DNA from 2 places in the Arthrobacter sp. P1_B3 genome. Region 2 is predicted to be linked to the other one. Evidence: riboswitches for the same ligand, from Rfam matches in the RefSeq annotation. Region 2 holds a riboswitch; the other holds the start of a gene.

Region 1 (16,435 bases), on a different contig from region 2:
TCTGAGTCACAACCGGTCGATAGCGCCTTCGCCCAGGCGGAAGCTGAACTCGGACCACTGAGCGGAGCGTTCAACTCCGCAGGAATCTCCAGTGTTGCGCCCATCGCCGAAACGTCCGATGAGCTGTGGCAGAGACTGGTCCGGGTGAACTTGACCGGCACATTCCACTTCGCCAGGGCAGCGGCGCGAACGCTCTCAGCCAACGGCGGTGGATCGCTCGTCTGCACCGCCAGCGAGCTATCACTCGTCGGCCAGGCTGGCTACACCGCATACACCGCGACCAAGGGCGGTGTCCTGTCGATGATGCGGTCACTGGCCGCCGAACTCGCACCTGCCGGCGTCCGGGTCAACGCCCTGTCGCCGGGGACGACAGATACTCCGATGCTTGCGGCCGAGTTCGCGAACGAAGAAGAACGCGCCAGGGACGAAGCGTCCGTACCGCTTGGCCGATTCGCCCTGGCCGAGGAGATTGCTGCGGCGGCGCTGTGGCTGTTGGGCCCTGAATCCTCATATGTCACGGGAACAAACCTTGTTGTCGACGGTGGTCGAACCACGACGTTCCCGCTCGGACATTGAATCCCACACCTAACTCTCGTACTGAAAGGCAAAATCACATGAGCTCTGTCCTGGTCACAGGTGGTGCCGGATTCACGGGACGCCACATAGTCAACGAACTTGCCGACGCCGGCCATCAAACGGTCAGCTACAACCGGGACTTCCTCGACGCGCCACGCCCCGACGTCGTGTCCGTTCAGGGCGAGCTGTTCGATATCCCCCGCCTCCTCGAGGTATTCAAGGAACACGACGTGGACACCATCGTCCACACCGCAGCCATCTCCCACCCGACCTATTCCTTGAGCTTTCCCCTGGCAACCTTTGCTGCCAACGTCGAGGGAACGGTGGCGGTTTTCGAGGCGGCTCGACTCCACGGCGTCAAACGGATCATCTTCTTCTCGTCCGAGTGCGTGTACGGAAAGACCTCAGCACCTGTGGTTCTCGAATCGGAGCCCGTAAATCCGACGACGCCGTACGCCGTGACGAAGGTCACCGGGGAATGGCTCGGACAGGTCTACGGCGACAGGTATGGAATCGACGTCATCTCCCTGCGCATCGGCCAGGTCTACGGACCCGGCAACCGCATGGATGAGGTCATGCGGGACATTATGCGCGGCGTAGTCCGCGACGGTTCGTTCTCACAGGACCACGGGGCCGACCACCGGTACAACCTGGTCTACGTCCGCGACGTCGCTCTTGCCGTACTTGCGGCAGTCCAGGCACCGGAAACGGCCTCGGCCAGGCCCCTGGCGTACAACATCTCCGGCAGCGAGTACTGGACCCTCAGCGACGTAGTCAAAGAAGTTCGAATCGCATTCCCGGACGCCACCGTGGAGATCGGGCCAGGGACGGATCCAACCCTGGACTTGCAGGGCCATTTCAGCATCGCTTCCGCGGCCAGGGATCTAGGCTACGAATCGGCCTGGCCCCTGCAGCGGGCCCTCGGCGATTACGCAGACTGGCTCTCGGGCCATGACTTCTGACGTCGATAAGAGCGGCTGGAGGCAGGGGGCGGCATGCGTTGCGGCGTTGACGTTCGACGTCGACGCCGAGTCCCCCATCCTGGCCGCCGGCCGCCGCTACGCCGACAATGCGATGGCGATGACTCACCAGGCGTTCGGACCCAAGGTGGGCGTTCCTCGGATTCTCCAAATGTTGAAGGATGTGCAGCAGCCGGCGACGTTCTTCATTCCAGGAGTCACCGCGGAACGATATCCCCACATGGTTGAACAGGTCCTGGAATCGGGACACGAGATCGCGCACCACTCGCACACTCACCGCACCGCGGTGAACATGAGTTTCGACGACGAACGCGCCGACTTCGATCTGGCGCTTGCCGCACTCGGGCGCTTCGGCATTTCGCCAAAAGGGCATCGCGCCGCACTGTGGCAGCCCTCGTGGCAGACGCCGTCGCTGGTGGCTGAGTACGGGCTGACATACGATTCCAGCCTCATGGATGCGGACGTCCCGTATCTCATTGAAACCCCGGCGGGGACAGTTGCGGAGCTCCCTCCACATTGGAGCCTGGACGACTGGGAGCAGTATGCCTTCCTTCCGGAACCCAAGATCGGTGAAATCATCCAGTCGCCACTAGTGGTCGCTGATATGTGGATTCACGAGATCGACGCAATGCGACGTCATGGCGCGCTCTTCATGCTCACGTGCCACCCGTTCCTCACGGGACGGGCAGGACGGCTGGAGGCCCTGCGGACCGTGATCGAAACGGCGCTGGAACGGGGCGACGTCCGCTTCTCGACATGCGAAGCGCTCGCGGACGCGGCTCTCGGTGACCCTGCATTGATCGCCGAGCCCCTCAACCCTGTCACAGCGTCCGCGGAGCTGTACCCGGACTACTGAACGCCGGACTGCTGAACGCCGGACTGCTGAACCCGGCGGCACGGCGAACATTGGTGACCCCAAAACACAACAGGCCAAGGGCGAAGCCCATGGCCGCGCTTCAGCCACGCCCGCAGCTCGTTGTGAAGCTTCACCCCTAAGACCGTCCCAGCGAAAGAAGGCTCATTGCAATGAACTCCCCGTCCCAGCTGTTGTCGGATGCACCTGGTCCACCGCAGACCCCTAATCCTGAATCCCTCCAACTCAAACGGGAGATGGGGTTCTGGTCCTCCTTCTCCTTGGCGTTTGCCTTCATGTCGCCAATCATCGGCTTGTACGGAGTATTTGGCTTGGCTCTGATGGCCGCAGGGCCGGCCTTCTGGTGGGGTCTGTTGGTTGTCCTCTTGGGCCAGGCCCTGGTAGCGGCTGTACTTGCCGAGCTCGCTTCGCGTTGGCCTGTTGCCGGCGGGGTCTGCCTTTGGTCCAGGTCCCTTCTCGGGCACACCTACAGCTGGTACGCAGGATGGGCCTACATCTGGACCCTCATCATCACAGTTGCCGCTGTAGCCTTCGGTGGAGGCACATTTCTGGCCTCACTGTTCGGCATCGAACAGCCTGACACCACAACGAAAATCATGCTGGGCGCCGTTATCTTGTTGGTCAGTACGATTGCCAACTCCGCCGGCAGGAAATGGCTGAGTCTGCTGGTGACTGTGAGCATCGTGTGCGAGGTCATCGCCAGCCTGGGGGTCGGGTTGGTACTGATCATCTTCCATCGCCGAAATTCCCTCAGCACGATTCTGGACTCCTTCGGATCCGCGCCAGACACCACCGCGTATGTCTTTGGGCCTTTTATGGCGGCCGTGGCAATTATCGGATGGTCGTTTGTGGGATTTGAGAGTGCGGGCGCCATAGCCGAGGAAGTCCGGTCACCCGAACGCAGAGTGCCGCGGGCTGTACTGACGTCCCTGGTCACGGTGGCATCTGTCATCACGTTTTCGTGCCTGGCCCTGCTCCTCGCAATCCCGGATATTGGTGCCGCCATGTCGGGGGCAGACCCGGACCCGATTACCACAACCCTCACTGCCAATCTTGGCGAGGGAATCACCAAACCGCTCCTGGTGACCATCGTCCTGGGATTTATCGCAGGGACAGTGGCGCTGCAGGCAGCTGTCTCACGATCAATTTTCGCATTCGCCCGGCTGGACGCCCTGCCTGCGGCCAAGGTTCTGAGGCGCCTCAGCAAGACCGACCGGCTGCCCATCAACGCACTCTTAGTCTCTGCGGTCGCTTCAATGATTATTCTTGCCCTGTCGGCATCACAGGTGTACGGCGCCCTCATTGCCTTCGCGACGGCCGGCTTCTACGTGGCATTCCTCTTTCCAGTGCTGGCCGCCCTGGTGGTTCGGCTGAAAGGGGCGTGGAAGGCCGGACCCTTCAGCCTGGGAGTTTTTGGCACAGTAGTGAACGTGGCCGCGCTGCTGTGGTTGGGCTTTGAGGTCGTCAATATCGCCTGGCCGCGACAGCCAGAAGCGCCCTGGTACCAAAACTACGCAGTAATTGTGGTTTTCGTGATCCTTGGCCTGGCGGGATTCGTGGTCGAGAAGCGCCTGCGTCGACGCAATAGCGGCACTTTGGCGGCGGAGGCAGAGCCAGAGCCGGAACTGTTGAAAGTCGGCCCGTGAGCGCCGCCCAGCAAGAAGTTTGCCTTTAGTCCCAATCAATAAGTGCAAGGCGCCACCGACAGCAAACGCACGGCTTTGCCCCGCGGCAGGGGGCAAAGCCGTGCGCCGTCCATTGGCGCTGGCGGCTACTCGGGAACCACCAGGGCGGGGGTGTCCTTCCGGATGGTCTCGCCCCGGAAGAAGCCCGGATGCAGCTTCGCGGTCACCAGCATCACCACGACGCCGAGGGCGAGGATGCCGATGCCCAGGATGAACACCAGGCCCACGCCGAAGACCTCGGAGCCGCTGCCGAACTCCGGCGCCCAGCTGTCCACGGCGGTCTGGAAGAAGACCACGGTGAGGACCAGGCCGCCCAGGACCGGGAACAGCAGCCGCATGAAGAAGTTACGGACGCTGGAGAACAGGCTGTGCCGGAAGTACCACGTGCAGGCGAACGCCGTCAGGGCGTAGTAGAAGCAGATCATCAGGCCAAGGGCCATGATGGTGTCGTTGAGGACGTTTTCGCTGACCACCTTCATGACGGCGTAGAAGCCGCCGGACAGCAGGCCCGCAACCACCGTGGCGTAGCCGGGGGATCCGAAGCGCTTGCTGACGGACGCGAAGCGCGGCGGCAGTGCCCCGTAGTGCCCCATCGCCAGCAGGCTCCGGGCGGGGGAGGCCATGGTGGACTGGAGGGAGGACGCGGTGCCGGAGAGCACGGCCAGGGACATCAGGATGGCCAGCGGGCCCATGACGGGGGAGGCCAGTGCGGCAAAGACATTCGCTTGGTTGTCCGGGTTGTTCAAACCAATGCCGTCGGCGCCGGTGCCGGCCACCATCATGGTGGCCACGATCACGGCGAGGTAGAGGGCCAGGACGGCCACCGCCGTCGTCGTTCCTGCCCGCCCGGCGGTGCCCCTGCCTCCCTTGGTTTCCTCGTTCACAGTGAGGCAGACGTCCCAGCCCCAGTAGACGAAGACGGCCAGTGACATGCCGGCGGTGAACTGCTCGAAGCTCTCGATTTTCGCCGGGTTGAACCAGTCCCAGCTGAACGCGATCGCGGTGCCCGAGTCACCCGAGGCTGCGTGGCTAAGCGCCATGATGATGAAGACGGCCAGGACCAGCACCTGGAAGCCGACCATGCTGTACTGCACGAGCTTGGTGGCGTGCAGGCCGCGGTAGCTGACCCAGACGGCCAATGCCACAAACACCAGGCAGGTCACAATGTTCACGGCCGTGTTCGAGGTCAGGTCCGCGAGTTCAGGGTTGTTGAACACCTGGGCCAGGAAGAGATAGAAGAAGTCCACCGCGACGCCGGCCAGGTTGGACAGGACGATGATGTTGGCGGCCAGCAGCCCCCAGCCGCCCATCCAGCCGACAAACGGGCCGAATGCCTTCGTTGCCCACGTGAAGGTGGTGCCGCTGTCCGGGGAGTCGGCGTTGAGCTCGCGGTAGGCGAACGCCACGAGGATCATGGGGATGAACGCGACGATGAAGATCGCCGGCAGCTGCACGCCCACGGCGCCGACGGCCGGTCCCAGCGAACTGGTCAGGCTGTAGGCGGGCGCCACGGAGGAGATGCCCAGGACCACGACGGCGAGCAGGCCAAGCTGCCCGCCCTTGAGCCCCTTGCCCGTGATGCCGTGCTTCGAGCCGGCGGGATCGACTGCGCCGTGGGCGGTGGTGGTGCCGTCTTCGCGGCCGATTGTCTGACTCATGGCTGACCTGTCTTGTGGGAGGCGGACGGTTGCTGTTGGGTGATGCAGTGGATGCCGCCGCCGCAGGCGAAGAGCTGGCGGGCGTCGATGCCCACCACTTTGCGGCCGGGGTAGGCGTCGCCGAGGATGCGCAAGGCTTTTTCGTCCATCGGGTCGCCGAACGTGCAGGCGATGACGCCGCCATTGACCACCAGATGGTTGATGTAGCTGTAGTCGACGAAGCCGTCCTCGTCGGTCAGGGTTTCCGGGGCGGGGACCTCGATGATGGTCCATTCGCGGCCGGCCGCGTCGCGGGTGGTGGCGAGGTGGCTGATGATGTCCCGGCTGACCTCGAAGTCGGGGTGTGCCGGGTTCTGCTGGGAGTGGACCAGCAAGGTGCCCGGAGACGGGATGGCCGCGACGATGTCGACGTGGCCGCGCGTGCCGAACCGTTCCGAATCCCGGGTCAGCCCGCGGGGAAGCCAGATCACGTGGCTGGTGCCCAGGGTCCGGGCCAGTTCGGCCTCGACGTCGGCCTTGCTGAGCCCCGGGTTCCGGCCCGGATCCAGTTGCACCGTCTCGGTGACGAGGACCGTTCCTTCGCCGTCGACGTGGATGCCGCCGCCCTCGTTCACCAGGGGCGAGACGAGGTGGCTGGCCCCCGAGCGTGCCGCGACGGCAGCTGCCACGAGCGAGTCCTTGTCCCAGGCCGCCCAGCCCTGGCCGCCCCAGCCGTTGAACACCCAGTCCACGGCGCCGAGCCGGCCGCCGTCGTCCAGGACGAACGTGGGGCCGATGTCCCGCATCCAGGCGTCGTTCAAGGCGGCGGTGACCACCTCGATGTCCGGGTGGAGGTAGCGGGCGGCGGTCTCCACATCCGCCGGCGCCACCAGCATGGTGACCGGTTCGAATTCCACAACGGCGTTCGCGACGGCGGCCCAGACGGAGCGGGCGGCGTGGGCTTCTGCCTCTGTTTCGCCCAGGGTGTAGCCGCCGGTGGGGAACGCCATCCAGACACGGTCCTGGGGTGCCGTTTCGGACGGCATCCGCCAGGCGCTCATGCCGTGACCTTCTGCGCAGTGGCCTCATACGCGGTGGCCTCATACGCAGTGGGCTCATAGGCGTCGAGGCCGAGCGGGGCATCGGCGCGTACCGGTTCGGTCAGCCGCGCGTAGGTGTCCGGGCGGCGCGTGGCCAGGAAGGGAAAGAGCGTGAGCCAGTCACGGCGCTGGTCGAGGTCGAGGTCCGCCACTATCACCGCGGATTCGTCCCGTGGTGCCTGCGCGAGGATCCGGCCGTAGGGATCGGAGATGAAGGAGGAGCCGTAGAAGTTCAGGGTGCCTTCGCTGCCGCAGCGGTTGGGGACCACCATGAACAGCCCGTTGGCAATGCCGTTGCCCACAATGACCTGTTGCCACAACGGCTGGGTGTCGAAGTCCGGGTGGTCCGGCTCGGAGCCGATGGCGGTGGGGTAGACCAGGAGTTCTGCCCCGCCGAGGGAGTAAATCCGCGCCAACTCCGGGAACCATTCGTCCCAGCAGGTGGGCATGCCCAACCGTGCGCCGCCGAGCTCGGCGGGGGAATGGACCTCGTAAGCATCGTCGCCGTCCGGGCCCTGGCGGAAGAATTTGTCCTCGTAGTAGCCGGCTGTGACGGGGATGTGCAGCTTGTGCGTGCGTGCCAGCAGTTCGCCTTCGGGGGAGACCAGGATGGCAGTGTTCAGGCCCAGGCCGTCGTCGGAACCGTCCGGGTTCTCCGCCTTCTGGTACAGCGAAGCGTGGACGCAGATTCCGTGCCGGCGGGCCGCGTCCGCCGCGAACCGGAACGTGGGGCCGGTGAACAGGTCCTCGGCGATGTCCGAGGGCCGCGGGCGCGGGGCCCCGGCCCGGGTGGTGTCGTTTTCGGGAAGCGTATCCGCGGGGTACCGGGACAGTGTGAGCTCGGGCAGGAAGACGACGGCGGCTCCCAACCGGGCGGCCCGCCCGATGCCTTCGTCCAGTTCCGCGTGCAGGGCCGCGGCGTCAGGATGCCAGCGGTGCTGTACGACGCCGACCCGCAGTGCTGGCCGGCTGGACGATGCACTTCGGGACGACGTGGTGCGGGCGAGGGAGGGCGGGGTGTCGAGGGACGTGATTTCGATCATGGCTACTCCAGTGAGACGGGCGTCACATAAATGAACGTTGTTCATTTAGTATTTAGGCGATGGTCGCGCCGGGCAAGGCCTAATATGAATAAAGTTCATTTATTTATTCGCGGTAGTACGTGCGCCGAGTCCGGACGTGCGGGCGAACACGCCGCAGGCCGCTCCGTGGGCGCGGGCCGTAAGGCCCTAGACCGCGGATTGGGCGCGGCAGAGTCTGGGCGTATGACTCCAACGAACCCCGGGGCGGCTCCGGACATCAAGCCCGCCCAACTCAAGGAACAGCCGACTGCAGTGGTGCGTGAGACTGTCCCGATGAATGCGCTGCGCGACTTTTTCGGCCGTGCCTTCGGCGCCGTCATGGGTGCGGTGCAGGATCAGCATGTCCAATTGGCCGGACCCCCGTTCGCGCTGTACCGGGGCAAACCGACCGACGTCGTCGACGTGGAGGCGGGGTTCCCTCTCGCCGCACCTTTCACGAACCCAAGCGGCGCGGACACTGAGGTCATCGCCGGGGCACTCCCCGCAGGCCGGGCCTACGAGGCGATGCACATCGGGCCCTACGAATCACTGCAGCAGACCTACGGCGCGATCATGGCGCGGATGCGGCAGGACGGTGCGAGCCCCGGGGAAGCCATGTGGGAGTACTACCTCACCGATCCCGGTGCCGAGCCCGACCCGGCGAAGTGGCAGACGCTGGTGGTCTGGCCGGTCGCCTGAACTGCCCACCGCGGGCCGCGGACGCGGGGCGTCCCGGGGCCGCCGACCCGGGCTTCCGCGCCCCGTCCGACTCATTGTGTCTGATTGGCCACACTATTCCTCAACTCCATGCATAATGTCCTAAACTGCTTCACTGAGGTGCCTGAAATGGCGCTGCGCAGCAACGAAAGTGAACCCCGATATGGCTACCGATTACGACGCCCCACGTAAGACAGAAGAAGAGTCTCCCGCTGAGTCGCTGGAGGCCCTGCAGGCGTCCCGCGGCGGCGGCGCGCAGACTGCTGTGATCGACGTCGACGAGAACGACACCGCTGAAGGCATCGATCTTCCGGGTGCGGACCTGTCCGGCGAAGAGCTGACGGTCATTGTTGTACCGGAGCAGTCCGATGAATTCACCTGCTCCTCCTGCTTCCTGGTCCGGCACAGGTCCCAGGTGGCCCTTGAAAAGAACGGCATGAAGTACTGCCGCGACTGCGAAGGCTAAGAATTTTTCAGCAACACCAAGGCCGCACGAAGCGCCGGACCCTCGGGGGTGCCGGCGCTTCGCCGTTCCTGGCGTGGCCCGCGGCTGCCGGCGTTATCTGTTCGTGAAGGAACCTGGCGGGATGTGTCCGTGCAATCCGTCCGTGACCAGCAACGGGCCACTTTAACGGTTGGGCGCCGAAACGGATGAGGACCTCGCCCGCCGGTTCGGGGCCGCCTACGCTGGAAGCGTCTGACCTGCGCTGACTGTTTGGCCAGCAAGGGCTCGGGCAGCACCAGGGGGTGGCGGGGTTGAAGAGGACCCAGTTGAAGAAGACCCAGTTGAAGAAGATCCACGCTTTGCTCGCGGCAGTGCTGATGGCCGCCGGTCTCGGGGTGCTTGCGCCGGCTCCGGCAGCCGCGGACCCGTACTGCGGCCTGGTCTGGGGTTCGCTGGTCAAAACGGATCCGGCCATGAGCCAGGCCAAGGTGGTGAATGTGCGGACCGGTCAGCATTACTGTTTTGACCGGCTGGTCATCGACCTCAACGGCCCCGTGGCCGGCTACGCCGTCCGCTACGTGCCCGAGGTGGTGCAGGACGGGTCCGGCCTGCCGATCCCGCTGCGGGGCCAGGCCTTCATCCAGCTCACGGTCAATGCGCCCGCATACGACGACGCCGGCAATCCCACCTACAACCCGGCGAACAAGGGCGAACTGGCGGACGTGACCGGTTACCAGACGTTCCGGCAAGTGGCGTGGGCGGGCAGCTTCGAAGGGTACAGCAGCCTGGGCCTGGGGGTCCGCGCGCGGCTGCCGTTCCGGGTCCTGTCCCTGTCCGGGCCGGGCACCGGGTCACGGCTAGTGGTGGACGTGGCGCACTTCTGGTGATGGCCGGGGCGGCAGAGCAACGCGGCGCGTTGCGCGACTTGCGAACTCAAGGCCTTTGGTGGCATCACGGTGGATCAGGAGCATTTCGTGCGCTGCGACCAATGCGCTGCGCTCTTGCCGATGATGCAGTTGTCCACCTCGCCAACCCGCGTACTTTTTCGACTGACAGGACAGTTGGGCGTGCGAGCAGCCCATTCCTGGGCAGTTCGACTCCTAGGTGGTTCGACGCGCTCGGAGCGAGGTGCCCCTAGGTGTCGAAATGGACCGGAGGCACACCCTTCCGGTGGAAACGCTAGCGCCCCGCGTTGCCCTATCAGTTACGGCTGTCATTCGGACGGCAAAGTCAATCCGTAGCAGCCACAACTGATAGGGCAACGGAGGCGGCGCTCGCCGTCAGGCAGCCAGCCAGGACACGGGAAGCTGTTTCACTCCGTAGACGATCGTGCTTTCCATCCGCTCCAGCTGCGCCCCGGGTCGCACGGCCAAGCCGGGCAGCCGGGAGAGCACGGCCTGCAGCGCGATCCTGGCCTCGAGCCGGGCCAGGGGAGCGCCGAGGCAGAAGTGGATGCCCTGGCCGAAGGCGAGGTGACGGTTCGGTGAGCGTCCGACGTCGAACACGTCAGGGTGCGGGAACTGCTCCGCGTCACGGTTCGCCGAGCCGATCCACGCCACGATCGGCGACCCCGCAGGGATCGGCAGGCCCCGCACGGTCGTGTCGACGGCGGAGATCCGGTACATGGACTGGACGGGGGAGCGGTAGCGCAGCACCTCTTCGATCGCCTGCGGGAGCAGGGCAGGCTCGGCGATGAGGCGTTCCGCCGTGCCCGGCGCTTCGGTGAAGCACAGCACCGCATTGCCGATCAGGTTCGTGGTGGTCTCGTTGCCGGCAACGAGCAGAAGGGCGCAGAATCCGAGCAGCTCGATGGCGCTGAGCTTCTGCCCGTCGATCTCGGCCGCGAGGAGCGCGCTGATGAGGTCATGGCCCGGCTGGCGCCGCCGCTGCTCGATCATGCCCATGAAGTACTCCGCCATTTCCCGGTGTGCGGCCATGTGGCCGGACTCGTCGGCGCCGGGGCGGGTCTGGCTCACGATCACGTCGGACCACTGCTTGAACCGGTCCCGGTCCGCGGCCGGGATGCCCATCAGCTCCGCGATGACGATGACCGGCAGCGGATAGGCCAGCTGGTCGATCAGGTCCGCGGAACCGGCAGCAACTACCGGGTCCAGCAACTCGTCGGTGAGTTCCGAGATGCGCGGGCCGAGCGCTTCCACTGACCGTGGCGTGAACGCCTGGGACACCAGGGAACGCAACTGGCGGTGCCTGGGCGGGTCCGTGTTGATCAGGCTGGCGGCGAAGAGCTGGCCCGTTTCGGAGGGGTTGTCCCCGCCGATCCGGGAAGAAAACGTGGCGTGCTCGGACAGGACCCGCTGCACGTCATCGTAGCGGAACACATGCCACACCCCGGTCTCCTGATCCTGGAAAACGGGTTCACTGTCCCGCATGGCTTCATAGCGGGGAAACGGGTTCAACGGCTGCTCCAGAGCGGGAAATGGCACCATGGCTGGCCTTCCTGACGAGGCGGACGGCCGTCGTTTCCTGGCAATGGACCAACTGCAAGGGACGAACTGCAACAGAGCAGGCGTCCAACGGGGCGGGCCGCGTGGCCCCGTCAGCTCCCACCCTAATACCGCGCAACAGCCTTGGCATGGGGATTCTGGCCCACGTCGGCCGCCCCTGCGGAACCGGCCCGTCACCACGGCGCCTAACGAAGCGGCCGGTCCTGCCGACGGTACGGAGGAGAACACCCCGGCTTTCCGCTAAACGTGGTCCGGACTGACGCCCCCTACGACGACGGCGCAGGCCTGTCGGCGTTGTTCGCAGGAAAGCATTGACCAGATGGTCCGCTGCGCCGAAGAGACCCGCAGGGAGGTCCTGCTGTCCCGCGAAGAGGGGGCAGACAGCGTCAAGAATCTCTCCCTCGCCCGTGCCTAACGGAACATAGGAACGGGGCAGTCTCAGCTTCCCGAAACGGTTAGTAAGCCGACTTAGTAAGCTGACCGAGAAATTCCTCCCCGAACCGTCGCGGCCCGTCGCTGCCCTGCGGTAGCGTCGGAAGCATCGGCCGCGGTGCCAGCAAATGGTGCGCGCGGCCCGCACGGTACCGGTTCTATTGAGGAGGATGCATGAAAGCGACACCTACACTGACGGCCAACCTGCAGGCGGTCCTAGTGGACCTGATCGAACTCCACGTTCAGGGCAAGCAGGCGCATTGGAACATCGTCGGGACTAACTTCCGGGACCTCCACCTCCAGCTGGACGAGATCGTCGACGCCGCCCGGGAGTTCGCGGACGATCTCGCCGAGCGCATGCGCGCCCTCCACGCCCTGCCGGACGGCCGCAGTTCCACGGTTTCCAAGTCCACCGCACTCGCCGAGTTCCCCGCGGGCCTGATCAACACGAAGGACGCCATCGAACGGATTGTCGCGGCCCTCGAGGCGGCCGTCGGCACGATGCGCAAAGTTCACGATGAAGTTGATGAGGAAGACCCCACCACCGCCGACCTCCTGCACGCCTTCATTGCCAAGCTTGAGCAGTATGCCTGGATGGTGAATGCCGAGACCATGCGGGCAAACGCCAGCGTGACCACTCCGGAGGACAAGTAGGGACCGGCTCCCACCGGTCCGACCCTAAACCAGCAGCGTCCGGCGCCGGATTTCTTCCGGCGCAGGACGCTGCTGTCCAAGCTATTTGGCCTTCGGCACCGTCCGCAGGACAATGGCGGCGAGGACGCAGGCCCCGGTCATCAGGACCAGCGCGATTGACGCCGTGACGTGGACGCCGGAGTCGAACGCCGTGCGCGCGGCAGCCGTCACTGCCTCCGCCAGGGGAGCCGGAAGCATGTGGGCGAGCTCCACCGCGCCGGCGAGGGTTTCACCCGCCTGGCTGGTGGCCTCTGCCGGGACGAGCCCGGACACCCCCTCGGGGAGCCGGAGGTTGCCCTGATAGGAAGCCGTCAGGATCGAGCCGAGGATCGCCGTGCCCAGCAGAGACCCCACTTCATAGCCGGTCTCGGAGATGGCGGCGGCGGCCCCCGACTTGTCGGCAGGCGCCGCACCCAGGATCAGGTCATTGGAAATCGTCTCCGCGGCGCCCACCCCCAGGCAGAGAACCAGCAGCGCGGCCAGGAGCAGAGACGGGCCATGGCTGTGGTCGCCGAACGCCACCAGGAAATAGCCCGCCGCGCTCAGCAGCAGCCCGCCGGCCACAACAAAGCCTGGCCGCACCTTGCGCACCAGCGGGACCACGAGCAGCCCCGCCACGACAGTGGCGATGAGGGCCGGGACCATGGCGACTCCGGAAGCCGAGGGGGACTGGCCCTCGACCAGCTGCAGGTGCTGTGCCAGGAACAGGATGAAGCCGTTGAAGGAGAACAGCGCCAGGACGTTGGCGATGATGGCCGTGCTGAAGATCCGGTTGCCAAAGAGGCTGACATCGAGCATCGGCGCCGTACCTTCCCCGCGGGCAAGTGCCCGCTGCCGCCGGATGAACACGTAGCCCATGAGCAGGCCGGCTCCAATGCTCGCGAAGGCCTCTGGTGCGGGCCCGTGGGTGGCGAGGGTTTTGATCCCGTAGACGACCGGCACCATGACCAGCAGGGACAGGACAATGCTGGGCACGTCCACGCGGCCGGGGTTCGGGTCGCGGGATTCCGGTATCAGCGCCGGACCGAGCACCAGGAGAGGAAGGATGATCGGCACTGCGACCAGCAGGACGGCGCCCCACCAGAAGTGTTCCACCAGCCAGCCGCCGGCAATCGGGCCGAGGGCGGCGCCGCCGGAGAAGCCGGCGGCCCAGATCGCCACGGCCAGCCTGCGCCGGTTGGGCTGCGGAAAGATATTGCGGATCAGGGAAAGAGTGGACGGCATGAGCATGGCGCCGAACAGGCCAAGCCCGGCACGGCCGGCGATCAGCCATTCGGCGCTCGGTGCGAACGCCGTCGCGGCCGAAACCGCGGCAAAACCCGCGCTGCCCACGAAGAGCAGGCGGCGCCGTCCGATCCTGTCGCCGAGGCTGCCCATAGCGACCAGCAGTCCGGCCAGGACCAAGGGATAGGCGTCGACGATCCAGAGCAGCTGGACGCCGGAAGCGGACAGGCTGGTGGCGATGGCCGGCAGGGCAAACGTCAGGGCGGTGTTGTCCACGGCCACGAGCAGGACGGGGAACATTAGCAGGGCCAGCGCCACCCAGTCGCGCCACGGTGCCCGGGGGCCGGTGGCCGCCGGGATGCTGGTGGCTGCGGTGATCGATGAAATGCTCATAGGACATAACTATACCGTCTGGACGGTACAGTTAAGAAATGAAGGGCTGGGCAGGCATGATGGGAGGCATGCCCAGGAAACCCGTCGCCCGCGAGGCCGTCCTCGATGCCTTCGAATCCCTGCTCATCGAAGTCGGTGAACGCGCCGCGACGCTGGACGCCGTCGCGCGCCGGGCCGGCGTCTCCAAGGGCGGCCTGCTCTACCACTTCCCGACCAAGGAGGCGATGATCGCGGTCCTGCTGGAACGGCTGGACCGGCATCTGGCTGCGGATGTTGCCGCCATGGCGGCGGCCCCCGAAGGGGCGGCGGCGTACTTCATTAGGTCCTCGGTGTGGGCGGACACGCCCATGGACCGGGTCTTCGTGGCGGCCACGCGGCTCGCCGAGGTGGCGCACGGGGAGACCCTCCGCCGCTTCGCCGCCGCCCAGGCGAGCTGGCTGGAACTGCTGGCGGCCGACGTCGGACCCGCCATGGCGAAGGCCGTCCTGTACATGGGGGACGGGCTGTACTTCAACGCCATGCTGGGCCGGGGCCCCGGCGGGCCGCTTCCGGAGGTCGAAGCGGACGTCGAGAGCCTGCTGGCCGCCGTCGAGAAGCTGCGCCGCTGACGCTCCCGCCCGCTCCCGCCCACCCCGCCCGCTCCCGCCCACCCCGCCCGCTCCCGCCCACCCCGCCGAACTCGCCGGAAGCGTGCGAGTTCGCCGCAAAGTTGCGGCGACCTGGCCGCTGTCCGGCGAACTCGTGTTGGCGGACGCACCCGGGGGCGGCTTGTCGCCCGTAACCTGGGTCGGCGGCTGGCAGGGAGTTTGCGGACGCGCGCCCGGCATAGGAGAATGGGAGCTGTGACTGTTGTCACCCACGATTAATCACCCAACTGAATACGCCTTTGATCTGCGGCGGGAGAGTCCTGCAAGTAGGTACAAGCAGGCGCCGTAGGAGCAAACCCTCCCCAGGAATCTCTCAGGCCCATGTACCGCCGCGGCAAGGCATCTCTGGAAAGTAGCAGGCGTGTCCCGGACATGCTGTGCTCACCGACGGTGCAAGCGGAGCCCCTGAAACGCAGGCTTCGCGGAAACTCTCAGGTCCAATACAGAGCGGGGAGGAACCCGAATCAATGTGGCGTACCCTGCGCCGCCTGAGTTATGGAGTTCCTTGTGACTGTTACCCCAGCCTCCACGTCCTTCGTTGACCGGCACATCGGCGCGCGCCGCCAGGCCGACGTCGACGCCATGCTGAAGGCTGTCGGCTACGACACCGTCGACGCCCTGGTGGACACCGCCGTTCCGAAGGACATCCGTCAGGACTCCGATCTCGCGCTCGCCGCCGCCCTCAGCGAGGTGGAAGTCCTCGCCGAGCTGCGCAAGCTGGCAGCGAAGAACAAGACCGCCGTGCAGATGATCGGGCAGGGCTACTACGACACGCTCACCCCGCCGGTGATCCGCCGCAACATCCTCGAAGCCCCGGCCTGGTACACCGCGTACACGCCGTACCAGCCGGAAATCTCCCAGGGCCGGCTCGAAGCCCTGCTGAACTTCCAGACCATGGTCCAGGACCTCGTCGGCCTGCCGATCGCCAACGCATCGCTGCTGGACGAAGCCACCGCCGTCGCCGAGGCCGTGCTGATGATGCGCCGCGCCAACAAGAACAAGACGGCGCACGACGGCAAGACCGTCCTCGACGCCGACTGCCTCCCGCAGACCATCGCGATCGTCAAGGGCCGCGCGGAAGCCCTCGGCTTCGAGGTCGAGGTCGCGGACCTCTCGAAGGGCCTGCCCGAGGGCGTCATCAACGGCGTCGTCCTGCAGCAGCCGGGCGTCTCCGGCCGCGTGTTGGACCACACCGCGGTGATCGCCGACGCCAAGGAACGCGGCGCGCTGGTCACTGTGGCCGCGGACCTCCTGGCCCTGACCCTGATCACCCCTCCGGGCGAGCAGGGTGCGGATATCGCCGTCGGCTCCGCCCAGCGCTTCGGCGTGCCGCTGTTCTTCGGCGGCCCGCACGCCGCCTACATGGCCGTGCAGAAGGGGCTGGAGCGCTCCATGCCCGGCCGCCTCGTGGGTGTCTCCAAAGACAACGCCGGCGTCCCCGCCTACCGCCTGGCCCTGCAGACCCGCGAGCAGCACATCCGCCGCGAGAAGGCCACGTCCAACATC
Region 2 (4,659 bases):
GCGCCGCTCGACGCCGGAGCTGGTGGGCTCGCGTGCGGGCGGGTTCCACTCGCGGACGATCGAAATCCTCGATCAGCGCGGGATTGCCGACCGGTTCCTCGCCGAGGGCAAGCCCGTCCAGGCGGCGTTCTTCGGGAAAACAACCCTGGACGTGAGCGACTTTCCTACACGGCACCCTTACACGCTCGGCCTGTGGCAGAACCATATTGAGCGGATCCTGGCTGGCTGGATCGAGGAGCTGGGTGTGCCGGTCCATCGGGGGCTCGAGGTCGCCGGCTTTACCCAGGACGACAGCGGGGTCGACGTGCATCTCGCCGGCGGCGGGCCGATGCGCGCGCTGTACCTGGTTGGTGCCGACGGCGGGCGAAGTGCTGTCCGCAAGGCAGCCGGCATCGAGTTCCCCGGCTGGGATGCGACGAGGAGCAGCCTGATCGCCGAAGTGGAGGTGACAGAGGAGACGCCGGCAGGCATCCGCATCGACGAGGTGGGGATCCACGGGCTGCACCTTATGGAGGACGGACGAACCACGCGGGTGGTGGTGACCGAGAAGCAGCTTGGACCGGCTGCCGAGCCCACCCTGGCTGACCTCCGCAAGGCGCTGACCGAGGTCTATGACACGGATTTCGGGGTGCACACTCCGACGTGGATCTCGCGGTTCACCGACGCCACGCGGCAGGCCGCGGCCTACCGCAGCGGCCGCGTGCTGCTGGCCGGGGATGCCGCGCACATCCATGCTCCTTCGGGCGGGCAGGGGATCGGGCTCGGCATCCAGGACGCCGTGAACCTCGGCTGGAAACTCGCCCAGGTGGTCAAGGGTATTGCGCCGGACCGCCTGCTGGACACCTATCACGCCGAGCGGCACCCCGCCGGGGCCCGTGCGCTGAAGCACACGATGGCGCAGTCAATCATGCAGAGGGCCGACCCGCGCATCGGTGCGTTGGCCGACACGGTGGCCGGCCTGCTGACGATCGATGAGGCCCGGAAGCGGCTGGGCGGCCTCATCTCCGGCCTGGACGTCCGCTACGACCTCGGTGAGGGGCACCCGCTGCTCGGGCGCCGCATGCCCGATCTCGACGTCGTCACCGCCAACGGCCCGCGGCGCGTGTTCACCTTCCTGCACGATGCCCGTGCGGTGCTGCTCAACCTCGGCGCGCCGGGCAGCATCGACCCGGGGCCGTGGATGGATCGGGTGCAGTTGGTGGACGCCACGTACGACGGCGGGTGGGAGCTTCCGGTGATCGGTTCAGTCAATGCTCCTGCGGCCGTGTTGATCCGGCCGGACGGGCATGTGGCGTGGACGGGAGACGGGACTCGGCGGGGGCTGGAGGATGCGCTGGCCAGCTGGTTCGGGCCTGCGCGGCATTAACGTCCCAACGGTGGCCGTGACCGACGCGTATTTCCGTGCCGGTCCCCTTAGCAGGAGAGGTAGCCCGGCCTCTGCGGGTCTACAGTGCGTTTTCTCGTAGCGCCCTGCTGTAGTGCTCAGGGGTATTCCTGGTTGCGGCCGACACAACGAGGTGCCGCCGGCTCAGCCGGTGTGCGAAGTACCCCTCGTACGGCAGCACGATGACGGTGTCGATTCCGCTTTCCCATGCCGGGATGAGTTCTTGGAGACTTCGGGGTTCGGCATCGTGGGGAAATTTCGGGATCAGGCTTCGGTCCCAGGCTTGATAAGCCTCGCGGTCCAGACCTTCCCATTCATACCGTTGAGTCCAAAAGGGTGGGATCAAAGGATTCAACCCCTGACTGGCGTCCCCGGACTCGCGCAATTCCGCGGGCGTGGGATGGTGCGTTGGATCATCGATCGGGTACCAGCTCCAGGCCTGGTCCCATGACGTTTTCCAGCGCTTCTCCCACGTGGAGGCATCAGCCGATTCCGGCATCCGGGAATGACCACAGTCTGGTACGGGGCTTAGGGGCGGGATGTTGAGGTCGCCGGCCAGGGACCATGCCTGCCGGACAAACAGAAGGAGAGTCAGGTGGTGTGGATCGTCATTGACGCTGATCACCATGTCATGCGGCCACGGACTTTCCGGTTGCGGCGTGCCCCATTGCATTTTCGTTACCCCCAGTTCGAAGACAGCCCCCGGGGCCGAATTGCGTTCAGCGTCGCACCGACTTCACGCTCTGTAAACGGAGATCAGTTCGTTCGGGGCGTGCCCGGTCAGACGGTGTCGACCCAGTAGCGGCGTTTGCCGTTGCGGGTGTCCTCGTAGGCGCCGCCGTTCTTTTCGATGGTCGCCCGGGAGCCTGCATTATCCTCATCGCATGTGAGAAGAACCCGGGGGATTCCCAGTTCACGGGCAATCGGCAAGGCATCAGCCAGCGCCCTCGCTGCGTGGCCGCGACGCCTGGCGGAGGGCCTCACGCTGTAGCCGATGTGCCCGCCTTCGTTGAAGAGGAAGTCGTTCAGTTCGTGCCTGATGGCCAGTGAGCCAAGGAACGTGTCACCTTCCATGACCCACAAGTACGTGCAGGGCACATATCCTGGCTTCCGCGGGCTCTCCGGCCGAGCGTCATTGATGAGGGCGTCGACAAAGCGGCGGAACGACTGGGCATCTTTGAGTTCTTCCAGGGACCAGTCCTCCGCGCCCCCGCCGTCCCGGTGGGCGCCGTCAAATTCTGCGGATCCTTCCAGCCAGGAGGAGTGGTAGCTTGCGTCCGGAGCGATAAGGAGAGGCATCACGCGATCATATTCGAAGGGTTCGCGTTTCCCGTGGTGTCGGTCCGGGTGTGTAGGGTGCTGCCAGCGTCAGCGGACGGCAGGTCGTAGTAGCCCAACGGCCCGGGGGATGGACTTGTTCCTTGGCTGGCATTCGACGGCGGGGAGGCACCCCCGTGGTGCAGGAATCAGCGACTCAATTGAAATTAATTTTGCATCCTGCCCGGGAACCAGATAAATTGTGAGCTGTGTCACCGACCAGTGGCACGGCTTATGATCTGCGGCGGGAGAGTCCTGCCGGTACGTTCAGCAGGCGCCGTAGGAGCAAATCCTCCCCAGGAATCTCTCAGGCCCACGTACCGCCGCGGCAAGGCAACTCTGGAAAGCAGTCCGGGCAACCGGGCTCACCGACGGTGCAAGTGGCGCGCTGCAATCAGCAGGGCAAAACGGAAACTCTCAGGTCCAATACAGAGCGGGGAGGAACCCGAATCATCGTGGCGTTTTGATGCCACCTGAATTATGGAGTTCCTCTCATGACGGTTCAATCGTCCCCGTCCACCTTCGCAGATCGCCACATCGGCGCCCGCCGCCAGGCCGACATCGACACCATGCTCAAGGCCGTCGGCTACGACAGCGTTGATGGCCTCGTTGACAACGCGGTCCCCGATTCCATTCGCCAGGAAAAGCCCCTCACGCTGGACAGCGCCCTCAGCGAAGTCCAGGTGCTGGCCGAGCTGCGCAAGCTCGCCTCCAAGAACAAGACGGCCGTGCAGATGATCGGCCAGGGCTACTACGACACCGTCACCCCGCCGGTGATCCGCCGCAACATCCTCGAAGCCCCGGCCTGGTACACCGCGTACACGCCCTACCAGCCGGAGATCTCCCAGGGCCGCCTCGAGGCGCTGCTGAACTTCCAGACCATGGTCCAGGACCTCACCGCGCTCCCGGTCGCCAATGCGTCGCTCCTCGACGAGGCCACCGCCGTCGCCGAGGCCGTGCTCCTCATGCGCCGCGCCAACAAGAACAAGTCCGCGGCCGGGGCCAAGACCGTCCTCGACGCCGACTGCCTCCCGCAGACCATCGCCATTGTGCTGGGCCGCGCCGAAGCCCTGGGCTTCGAGGTGGAGGTCGCCGACCTCTCCAAGGGCCTGCCCGCCGGCGAGATCAACGGCGTCGTCCTGCAGCAGCCCGGCGTCTCCGGCCGGGTGTGGGACCAGTCCGGGGTGATCGCCGAGGCCAAGGAACGCGGCGCGCTGGTCACTGTGGCAGCGGACCTCCTGGCCCTGACCCTGATCACCCCTCCGGGCGAGCAGGGTGCTGACATCGCCGTCGGCTCCACCCAGCGCCTGGGCGTGCCGCTGTTCTTCGGCGGCCCGCACGCCGCCTACATGGCGGTGCGCGAGGGCATGGAACGCACGCTCCCCGGCCGCATCGTCGGCGTCTCCAAAGACAACGCCGGCGTGCCGGCGTACCGCCTGGCCCTGCAGACCCGCGAGCAGCACATCCGCCGCGAGAAGGCCACGTCCAACATCTGCACCGCGCAGGCACTGCTGGCCATCGTGTCCTCGTTCTACGCCGTCTACCACGGCCCCGACGGGCTGAAAGCCATCGCCGAGACCGTCCACAACAACACCCGCGCCCTCGCCGCCACGCTGAAGATCGCCGGCCGCGAACTGGCGAGCGACTCCTTCTTCGACACCCTCACGGTCCGCGTGCCCGGCAAGGCCGCCAAGGTCATCGCCGCCGCCGGGGCCCGGGGCATCAACCTGCGGCTCATCGACGCGGACACAGTTGGCGTGTCCGTCGATGAAACCACGACGCCGGAGGTCCTCGCCGCGGTCGTCGTCGCCTTTGGCGCCGGTCCGGTCCTGGAGGCCAAGGGCTTCGAGCTGCCCGAGACAGTGCTGCGCACCTCCGACTTCCTGCAGCACCCGGTCTTCAACACGCACCGTTCCGAAACCCAGCTGCTGCGCTACATCCGCCGCCTCTCGGACCGC

What was found. Region 2 has a riboswitch for glycine ahead of gcvP (aminomethyl-transferring glycine dehydrogenase). Riboswitches for the same ligand answer to the same signal wherever they lie in the genome.
Region 1: another riboswitch for glycine. It lies ahead of AC1D2F_RS21760 (aminomethyl-transferring glycine dehydrogenase); the one in region 2 lies ahead of gcvP (aminomethyl-transferring glycine dehydrogenase).

What each region holds. Positions count from the first base shown of each region.
Region 1 covers NZ_JBFTZV010000033.1:21,481-37,915, forward strand. The annotation lists gene AC1D2F_RS21690 (SDR family NAD(P)-dependent oxidoreductase) at 1-576, shown strand, start outside; gene AC1D2F_RS21695 (NAD-dependent epimerase/dehydratase family protein) at 615-1,538, shown strand; gene AC1D2F_RS21700 (polysaccharide deacetylase family protein) at 1,528-2,412, shown strand; gene AC1D2F_RS21705 (APC family permease) at 2,667-4,076, shown strand; gene AC1D2F_RS21710 (APC family permease) at 4,202-5,773, opposite strand; gene AC1D2F_RS21715 (agmatine deiminase family protein) at 5,770-6,813, opposite strand; gene AC1D2F_RS21720 (nitrilase-related carbon-nitrogen hydrolase) at 6,810-7,895, opposite strand; gene AC1D2F_RS21725 (GyrI-like domain-containing protein) at 8,118-8,612, shown strand; gene AC1D2F_RS21730 (DUF4193 domain-containing protein) at 8,794-9,096, shown strand; gene AC1D2F_RS21735 (AMIN-like domain-containing (lipo)protein) at 9,417-9,962, shown strand; gene AC1D2F_RS21740 (cytochrome P450) at 10,356-11,522, opposite strand; gene AC1D2F_RS21745 (Dps family protein) at 12,147-12,626, shown strand; gene AC1D2F_RS21750 (MFS transporter) at 12,708-14,282, opposite strand; gene AC1D2F_RS21755 (TetR/AcrR family transcriptional regulator) at 14,351-14,890, shown strand; glycine riboswitch at 15,170-15,268, shown strand; glycine riboswitch at 15,270-15,385, shown strand; partial or broken gene AC1D2F_RS21760 (aminomethyl-transferring glycine dehydrogenase) at 15,425-16,435, shown strand, end outside.
Region 2 covers NZ_JBFTZV010000037.1:3,740-8,398, reverse strand. The annotation lists gene AC1D2F_RS22300 (FAD-dependent monooxygenase) at 1-1,366, shown strand, start outside; gene AC1D2F_RS22295 (hypothetical protein) at 1,446-2,012, opposite strand; gene AC1D2F_RS22290 (GNAT family N-acetyltransferase) at 2,165-2,683, opposite strand; glycine riboswitch at 2,937-3,034, shown strand; glycine riboswitch at 3,036-3,143, shown strand; gene gcvP (aminomethyl-transferring glycine dehydrogenase) at 3,196-4,659, shown strand, end outside.